2 regions of the Bradyrhizobium sp. 26S5 genome follow, and region 2 is predicted to be linked to the other one. Evidence: riboswitches for the same ligand, from Rfam matches in the RefSeq annotation. Region 2 holds a riboswitch; the other holds the start of a gene.

Region 1 (4,435 bases), 190 kb from region 2:
GCGCGTGCGCATCACGGCAAGCGTCTGCGGATGCACCTCCTTGTCGACGAAGAACACCTTCGCCTTGACCTGCGAGTGGCGCTCGGCGAGCGCCATCGCCTCCGCCGCCGCGGTCGCCTCGTCGAGCAGCGAGGCGTTGGCGACGTCGAGCCCGGTGAGGTCGCAGACCATGGTCTGGAAGTTGAACAGCGCTTCGAGCCGGCCCTGGCTGATCTCCGGCTGGTACGGCGTGTAGGCGGTGTACCAGGCCGGGTTCTCCAGGATGTTGCGCTGGATCACCGCGGGCAGGATGGTGCCGGAATAGCCCTGGCCGATCAGCGAGGTGAACACCTGGTTCTGCGCGGCGAGCTCGCTCATATGCGAAAGCGCCTCGGTCTCGCTCAGCGCGCGGCCGAGATCGAGCGGCGCCTTCTGGCGGATCGACGCCGGCAGCGTCTCGTCCATCATTGCCTGCAGGCTCGCAGCGCCGACCGTCTCCAGCATCGCGTTGACGTCGCGCGGCGACGGTCCGATGTGGCGGCGGACGAAATCGGTGGCGGCTTCGTTGATCGGCTTGAAGGGCGCGTTCATGGCTTGATCCTCGGGCTGATCCTCAGGCGGTGTGGGCGGCGTAGGCGGCCTCATCCATCAGGCCGCCGAGTTCGCTCTTGTCTGATATCTTCAGCTTGAAGAACCAGGCCTTGCCGCCGGCATCCGAATTGACCAGCGCGGGCTCGGCCGCGAGTTCTTCGTTGACCTCGATCACCTCGCCGGTGATCGGCGCGTAGACGTCGGAGGCGGCCTTGACGGATTCGACGACGGCGGCGGCCTCGGCCTTCTTCAGGCTGCGGCCGACCTTCGGCAATTCGACGAACACGACGTCGCCGAGCTGCGATTGCGCGTAGTCGGTGATCCCGATCGTGGCGACGTCGCCCTCGATGCGGAGCCATTCGTGGTCGGACGTGTACAGCGTCGTCATGGGGATCGATCCTTTGGCGTCTAGCGTTTGTAGGTATTGGGAACGAAGGGCGTGGCGGCGACCTTCAGCGGCAGTCGCTGGCCGCGCACCTCGGCGAAAACGGTGGTGTCGAGCGCGGAAAGCGAGGTCGGCAGATAGCCCATCGCAACGGGGGCATTGAGGCTCGGGCCGAAGCCGCCCGACGTCACCTTGCCGATTGGCTCGGTGGAGGTCGGGTCGGCGAACAGGACGGCGCCTTCGCGCACCGGCGCGCGGCCTTCCGGTCGCAAGCCGACACGGCGGCGGGAAGCGCCTTGCGCGAACTGTGCGAGGATCTTGTCGGCGCCCGGAAAACCGCCGGCGCGGCCGCCGCCGCTGCGGCGAACCTTCTGTACCGACCATTCCAGCGCGCCTTCGACCGGCGTCGTCGTGGTGTCGATGTCATGGCCATAGAGGCAGAGCCCGGCTTCGAGCCGCAGGCTATCACGCGCGCCGAGCCCGATCGGCAGCACGTCGGAATTGTCCAGCAGTGCGGTGACCAGGGTTTCGGCCTTGTCCGCCGGCACCGAGATTTCAAAGCCGTCCTCGCCGGTGTAGCCGGAGCGCGAGACGAAACAGTCGATATCGGCGACGCGGCGCGGGCCGGCGTCCATGAATTTCATCGAACTGACATCTGCACAAAGTTTCGCCAGCGCCGATTCGGCTGTCGGCCCCTGCAGCGCGATCAGCGCGCGGTCGGCCAGCGACACGATTTCGCAGGCGTCGGAGAGATGCGCGCGCAGATGCGCCTCGTCCTCGGCCTTGCAGGCGGCGTTCACCACCAGGAACAGATGATCGCCGAAATTCGCGACCATCAAATCGTCGAGCAGCCCGCCGTCGTCATTGGTGAATTGGGCGTAGCGCTGCCGTCCCGGCGCGATGCCGACAATGTCCTGCGGCACCAGGTTTTCCAGCGCGAGCGCTGCATCAGTGACCTTGCCGGATTTGGGCTTCAGCGCGAGCTGGCCCATGTGGGACACGTCGAACAGGCCGGCGTTGCTGCGGGTGTGCAAGTGCTCCTTGAGCACGCCGGCGGTGTATTGCACCGGCATGTCATAGCCGGCGAACGGCACCATCTTGGCGCCGCGCGCCAGGTGCAGCGCGTGCAGCGGGGTCTGTTTCAGCGGGGAAGTTTCGCGCGCAAGCATCACAGGGCCCTCGCGGTTCCCGCAGGGGACCTATTTCCCCTTGAGAAACCTGCAGAAAGCCCCATCTGTCGCTGTGCCTGAGAGTATTATCCCGTCGGCGGACGCATCGGGGATGACCCAGCGCCTCTTTCCAGATGTCAGACGTCACGCGGTCCTTTTGCCTGAGAGTTTCCGGGGCGGTTGCTCCTTCGGCGCCGGCGCAAGGCCGGTCTCTCCCGACGTGACTTAGCTATAGGTAGGTAGAAAACACGGCGCCGCCAAGACTGTCAACGCAGCTGCAGCAACTATCCAGTGGGCTTTGTGCTGCCGCGGCAAGCCCATGATCCGCCTGCACAGTTTCTGGACACCGCAGCTGGCCTTGTCTAAAAGCGTTCGGCCGGAAATGACGCCTTTTTGCGGCTGACCGGCCCCTATTTCCGATTGGATGAACATGAGCAGCGTCAACGACATCAGGTCGACTTTTCTGAACTACTTCAAGGCGAACGGCCACGAAATCGTGCCGTCGTCGCCGCTGGTGCCGCGCAACGACCCGACCCTGATGTTCACGGCGGCCGGCATGGTGCAGTTCAAGAACGTCTTCACCGGCGTCGAGAAGCGTTCCTATCAGCGCGCGACCACCGCGCAGAAGTGCGTGCGCGCCGGCGGCAAGCATAACGACCTCGACAATGTCGGCTACACCGCGCGCCATCTCACCTTCTTCGAGATGCTCGGCAACTTCTCGTTCGGCGATTACTTCAAGGAGCGCGCGATCGAGCTCGCCTGGAACCTGGTCACCAAGGATTTCGGGCTGAAGAAGGACAAGCTGCTCGTCACCATCTACCACGACGACGACGAGGCGGCGGGCCATTGGAAGAAGATCGCCGGCTTCTCGGACGACCGCATCATCCGCATCGCGACGTCGGACAATTTCTGGGCGGCGGGCGATACCGGGCCGTGCGGTCCGTGCTCCGAGATCTTCATCGACCGCGGCGAGCATATCTGGGGCGGACCTCCGGGCAGTCCGGAGGAGGACGGCGATCGCTTCCTCGAGTTCTGGAACCTGGTGTTCATGCAGTTCGACCAGGTGACGAAGGAGGAGCGCGTGCCGCTGCCGCGTCCCTCGATCGACACCGGCATGGGCCTGGAACGCATGGCCTTGATCCTGCAAGGCGCCGAAAGCGTGTTCGAGACCGATCTGTTCCGCCATTTGATCGATGCGGCCGCATCCGCGCTCGGACACGGTCCGAACGAGCAGACCGTTGCGTCGTATCGGGTTATCGCGGACCATCTGCGCTCGTCGGCGTTCCTGATTGCCGACGGCGTGCTGCCGTCGAACGAGGGCCGCGGCTACGTGCTGCGCCGGATCATGCGCCGTGCGATGCGCCATGCCCAATTGCTCGGCGCGCATGAGCCGCTGATGCACCGGCTGGTCTGGGCGCTGGTCCGCGAGATGGGTCAGGCCTATCCGGACCTGGTGCGTGCGGAGAAGCTGATCGAGGAGACGCTGCGGCTGGAAGAGACGCGCTTCCGCAAGACGCTGGTGCGCGGCCTGTCGATCCTCGACGAGAAGAGCGCCGGCCTCAAGAAGGGCGACATGTTCGACGGCGACACCGCGTTCACGCTGTACGATACCTTTGGCTTCCCGCTGGATTTGACGCAGGACGCGCTGAAGTCGCGCGGCATCAGCGTCGACCAGGCGGCGTTCACCGATGCGATGGAGCGGCAGCGCGTCAAGGCGCGCGCCTCCTGGACAGGTTCGGGCGAGGCGACGACCGAAGCGATCTGGTTTCCGCTGCGCGAGAAGCTCGGCGCGACCGAATTCCTCGGCTATGAGACCGAGAGCGCGGAAGGCGTGGTGACGGCACTGGTCAAGGACGGCGCCGAGACCGGCACTCTCAAGACCGGCGAGAGCGGCGCGATCGTGTTGAACCAGACCCCGTTCTATGCGGAGTCCGGCGGCCAGGTCGGCGACATCGGCATCCTTACGCGTGACGGCGTCAAGTTCCGCGTCACCGACACGCAGAAGAAGGCAGGCGATCTGTTCGTGCATCTGGGCACGGTGGAGCAGGGTACGCTCAACGTCGGCACCGCGTTGCAGCTCGAGGTCGATCACGCGAGGCGTTCGTCGATCCGCGCCAACCACTCCGCGACGCACCTCTTGCATGAGGCGCTGCGCCAGGTGCTCGGCGATCACATCGCCCAGCGCGGCTCGCTGGTCACGCCGGACCGGCTGCGCTTCGACTTCGTGCATCCGAAGCCGATCACGCCGGACGAGCTTGCCCGGGTCGAGGACATCGCCAACGACGTCGTGCTCGAGAATGACGAGGTGACG
Region 2 (4,435 bases):
ATGCTCTGCGTTGTCTTGCGAAGGCTGTCGAGCTCGACGCGTTCGTTGAACGCATGCGGGCCGATGCCGTAAGGACCATAGCAAAGGGCAGGGATGCCATAGTCGACGCAATAGTAGCGGGTGTCGTTGACGGCGGTAGACAGGCGCTCCTGCATTGGAGCCTGGAAGACGGAATGATGGGCGGCCGACAGAGCTGCTTCCGCTTCGCTGCCAGGCTCGCACACCGCCGGGTCCGCCTGAAAACCACTCCACACGAGCTCAGCCGGATTGTCGGACAGGAAGTCGTCGGCCTTGTGCGCCTCGGCCAGGCATTCCTCGATGCCACGCATCGCCTCTCGCGGTGTCTCGCCCGGCAGCAGACCGAGCCGGCAATCCAGCTCGCACCACGCCGCGGTCGAACTGGCCCAATCGCCGCCTTTGATGATCCCGACATTGAACTTGATCGGATTCTTGACGGTGCGGAACCAGCTGTTGTCGAGCGCCCGGGCATTGAGCGTTTTGGTGTAATCCTGGAACGCGCGCACCAGATGCATCGCCGACAGGATGGCGCTCGTACCCGCCTCGGAATAGGCGACATGCACCGGCGTGCCGCGCACGCGCAGGCGAAACCAGATGGCGCCGACCTGGGCGCGCGTCAGCGTGTGTCCGGTCGGTTCGGGAATGAGACAGGCGTCGGCGCGATAGCCGCGCATCAGAGTGGACAATGCGCCGTTGCCGGTGCTCTCTTCCTCGGTCACGGTCTGCAGATGGACGCGCCCGCCCGGGGCATAGCCGGCGTCTCTGATAGCATCGAGCGCGAAGATCATTGCCGAGACACCGGCCTTCATGTCTTGCGCGCCACGCCCGAACATCCAGCCGTCGCGCACGGCGCCTGCGAACGGCGGCTGGTCCCAGAGGTCAGCGGGCCCCTCCGGCACCACGTCGATATGACCTTGCAAGATCAGGCTACGCCCGCTGCCTTTGCTGTTCTTCGTCGCAACAACCTGCTGCGATCCGGCAAGATCGATGCCGTCCATTGGCGCAGCCTTCGGATGGCTCATCAGATTGACGTCCGCAAGGCTGAACACATCGACGTCGTAGCGGCGCTTTGCGAACTGCTCGGCCAGCCAAAGTTGTTGCGGCGCTTCCTGTCCGCGCAAGCTGCGGAACTGCACCATGCGCGACAGGAACGCGATCTGATCGTCGAAGTTTCGGTCGACGGCCGCGCACAGCTCTGCGGCAATCTGATCCGGCTTGGTCAACGTCTCAGTTGTCATGTCGTGCCTTTCGTGGAGCCCTGTGCAGAAGGCTGAGCGTTGACTGTTTTGGAAAGGCGGCGCACGCAGTCGGTGCGCGTGCCGGTGGCGCGGTTACGCATCGGTCCGCCGAAGAGATCGCTGCCGGCATCCATGTCGTTCAGGATCCCGCGCCGGACCGCAATGTCATGCGTGCTCACCACCCCAATGCGCATTGTCCCCTCCCGCGATGAAGCGCTTTTTCCCATTGTGACGCTAGTTCCTATCACGCGGCGTTTCTCAGCGAATTCCGACTTGGCCATACGCAAATACGCTCATATTCTTCCTCTTCGGCCGGGTAATTAGGGGAAAGCTGCGCGGGTGGTCTCGGTCGTATCGACCTGCGACGGCACCATTGAAGGCGTGTCGAGGTCGCTCCAATCATCGATCGCCCCTGCTACCATCTGCGCCGTCGCGGCCGAGAGCGTCCAGCCGAGATGACCGTGGCCCGTATTGTAGAACACGCCCGGAATCCGTCCGGCGCGAACCACCGGCATCATGTTCGGCATCATCGGGCGCAGGCCCGCCCATGGCACGATCTTCGAGGTGTCGATCCCGGGGAAATGCTGTCGCACCCAGTCCACCAGCGGCTGGATCCGGTCGGCGCGAATGTCGCGGTTGAAGCCGTTGAACTCGGCGGTGCCGGCGACGCGGAAGCGGTCGGCGCCGAGCCGGCTGGTGACGATTTTCGCAGCTTCATCGAGCAGGCTGACGGTCGGCGCAGCGTCGCGGCTTTGCGGCGCATCGAGCTGCACGGTGATCGAATAACCCTTCACCGGATAGACATTGACGCGGTCGTTCAGCATGCCAGCGAAGTGACGGCTCGCCACCCCGGCGCAGATGACGATGCCATCGGCCTGCAACTCATGCCGCGTCGCGACGTCAGCATCATGCGAAGCGGCTTCGTTCCAACTGACGCGGAAGCCGTCGTCGCCTCGCGCGATCGCATCGACATCGGCTTCGTGGATGAAGCTCGCGCCGCGGCGGATGCAGGCGTCGGCAAGTCCGCGGGTGAACTTGTGGATATCGCCGGTCGCGTCCGACGGCGTGAAGAAGCCGCCATAGCAGGCCGTCTGCAGCGCAGGTTCGATTGTGCGGATTTCGTCAGGGGTCACCGGCCGGCGGTCGAGCCCGCCTTGCTGCAGCAGCGTGTTGACCCGCAGGCCCGCTTCGAAGCCGGCCTTGTCGTGATAGACGTGCAGGATGCCGCGGCGTTCGAGATCGAAGGCGATGCTCTCGCGCTGTGCGATCGAGAAAAGATGTTTGCGCGCTTCGATGGCGAGCCGCGTGGTCTCGATGGTGTTGCTGCGATAGCGGCCGATGTGGCCGACGAACTCGCCGATCCAGGAATATTTGTGCCAGCTCGGCTTCGGGTTCATCAAGAGCGGCGCGTCGCTTCTGAGCATCCAGCGCAGCCCCTTGAGAATGGTCGCGGCGTTGTTCCAGACTTCCGCGTTGCTGGCGGAGAGCTGTCCGCCATTGGCGAACGAGGTTTCCATCGCGGCGTAGCGATGCCTGTCGAGGACAGTCACCCGGTAGCCGCGTTCGAGCAGGGCATAGGCCGTCGTCACGCCGGTGATGCCGGCGCCAATGATCGCAACGTGAGGCATGATAGTCTTCAGGCTCCCGTGGGTTAGAGTCGCCGAACCACCGGTGAAACCGGCATCGGCGCCCCATCTGTCACGGTACCTGAGAGCTTGATCCGCATCGGGCCGCAGCCCAATAGCGAACTATCCCCTTCGGTGGACGTCATGGCCCTTGATGTGCGGCCATATTCGTCTCTCTCCAGATCGTCCTGACGATACAGTCCTTTTGCCTGAGAGTTTCCGGGGCGGTTGCTCCGTCGGCGCCGAAGCCAACAACACGCATGTTGTTGCTCCGATCTCTCCCGCATCGTCGTGTTGGACGGCCGGACCGTAGGCGAAGCCTGAAAATTGGACAAGGCTAAATTTCGATCCGGCAGTGCCAACGTGTTGTGCAGTGCAAATCGATGTCAGTCCAGCGTCGCCAGCAGTGCCGCCATCAGGCGGCCGCGTTCGGCGAGGCTGTCGACCTCGATATGTTCGTTGAGCGTATGCGCGTCTGCGCCGCGAACGCCGAGGCCGTCGAGCGTGGGGATGCCCATCGCACCGGTGAAGTTGCCGTCCGAGCCGCCGCCGGCGCTGCCATGCGGCAGATCGAGGCCCATCGCCGCCGCGAGGCCCTTTGCCTTTTCATAGAGCGCCATGGTGCCGGCATCCGGCTCCCACACCGGGCGGGTGACGCCGCGCGTCACCTTGAATGTCACGTCGTTGGCGGTGCCGGACAGCGCCAGCATGCGCTCGACGCCGCGGTCGAGATCGGCCTGGCGCTTGGCCATGCTGAGCGCTTCGCCGGTGCAGGTCGTCGCAACGCAATTGACCCATTGGCCGCCATGCACGATGCCGACCGAGAACGTGCAGTCCTCGGTGGTCATGCCGTCGATGGCGATGATCTGCCGGGCCATCTCGCGGATCGCGGAGCGGCCCGACGACAGCGTCGCGCCGGCGTGGCTCGGCTTGCCTGTTGCTTCCAGATTGAAGCGCGCGATCGCGTAGCGACCGGTGACGACGCCGTTGTTCGGACGGCCGGGCTCCGGCACCAGCACATATTTGTTGCGCGCGGCTTCCGCCTCGATGATGTCGCGCGTCGACGGCGTGCCGACCTCTTCATCGGGGGTGAACAGCACCGTGATCGGCAGCGGTGTCGTGAAGGAGGCGCGCGCCAATTGCCGGATCGCCTCGACCGACAGATAGTTGCCGCCCTTCATGTCGAAGATGCCGGGCCCGAAACACTTGTTGCCTTCGCGCCGCCACTTCAGCTTCTCGATGGTGCCGACCGGGTGCACGGTGTCCAGATGGCCTGATATCAGGATGCCGGGCTGGCCTTGCTTCGGATGAGGAAAACGGGCGCGGACGCAGCCGGCAAAGCCCTGGCGACCGGCGATGCGCTCGATCGTCGCACCCATGATCGCCATCTCGCGTGCGGCAAGGTCGAGCATGCGTTCGACTGCCGCCGAATCCCAGGTCGGGCTCTCGCACTCCACCCAGCTACGCAGGCCCTGCAGCATTGTTTCGGAATCAAAGGGAAGATTGGCTGGGTTCATCGTTTTTCTCTCTTGTTGTTTTGATCGCGCCGGCATC

The links. Region 2 has a riboswitch for glycine ahead of V5279_RS29010 (D-amino acid dehydrogenase). Riboswitches for the same ligand answer to the same signal wherever they lie in the genome.
Region 1: it holds a riboswitch for glycine, as region 2 does, so the genes downstream of both, gcvT (glycine cleavage system aminomethyltransferase GcvT) here and V5279_RS29010 (D-amino acid dehydrogenase) in region 2, are expected to answer to the same signal.

Annotation. Positions count from the first base shown of each region.
Region 1 is NZ_CP145948.1:6,342,199-6,346,633, reverse strand. Features, by position in the region: gene gcvP (aminomethyl-transferring glycine dehydrogenase) at 1-570, opposite strand, end outside; gene gcvH (glycine cleavage system protein GcvH) at 593-958, opposite strand; gene gcvT (glycine cleavage system aminomethyltransferase GcvT) at 979-2,124, opposite strand; glycine riboswitch at 2,264-2,353, opposite strand; gene alaS (alanine--tRNA ligase) at 2,555-4,435, shown strand, end outside.
Region 2 is NZ_CP145948.1:6,156,423-6,160,857, reverse strand. Features, by position in the region: gene V5279_RS29020 (ArgE/DapE family deacylase) at 1-1,256, opposite strand, end outside; gene V5279_RS29015 (hypothetical protein) at 1,253-1,450, opposite strand; gene V5279_RS29010 (D-amino acid dehydrogenase) at 1,577-2,884, opposite strand; glycine riboswitch at 2,950-3,065, opposite strand; glycine riboswitch at 3,069-3,175, opposite strand; gene V5279_RS29005 (M20/M25/M40 family metallo-hydrolase) at 3,268-4,398, opposite strand.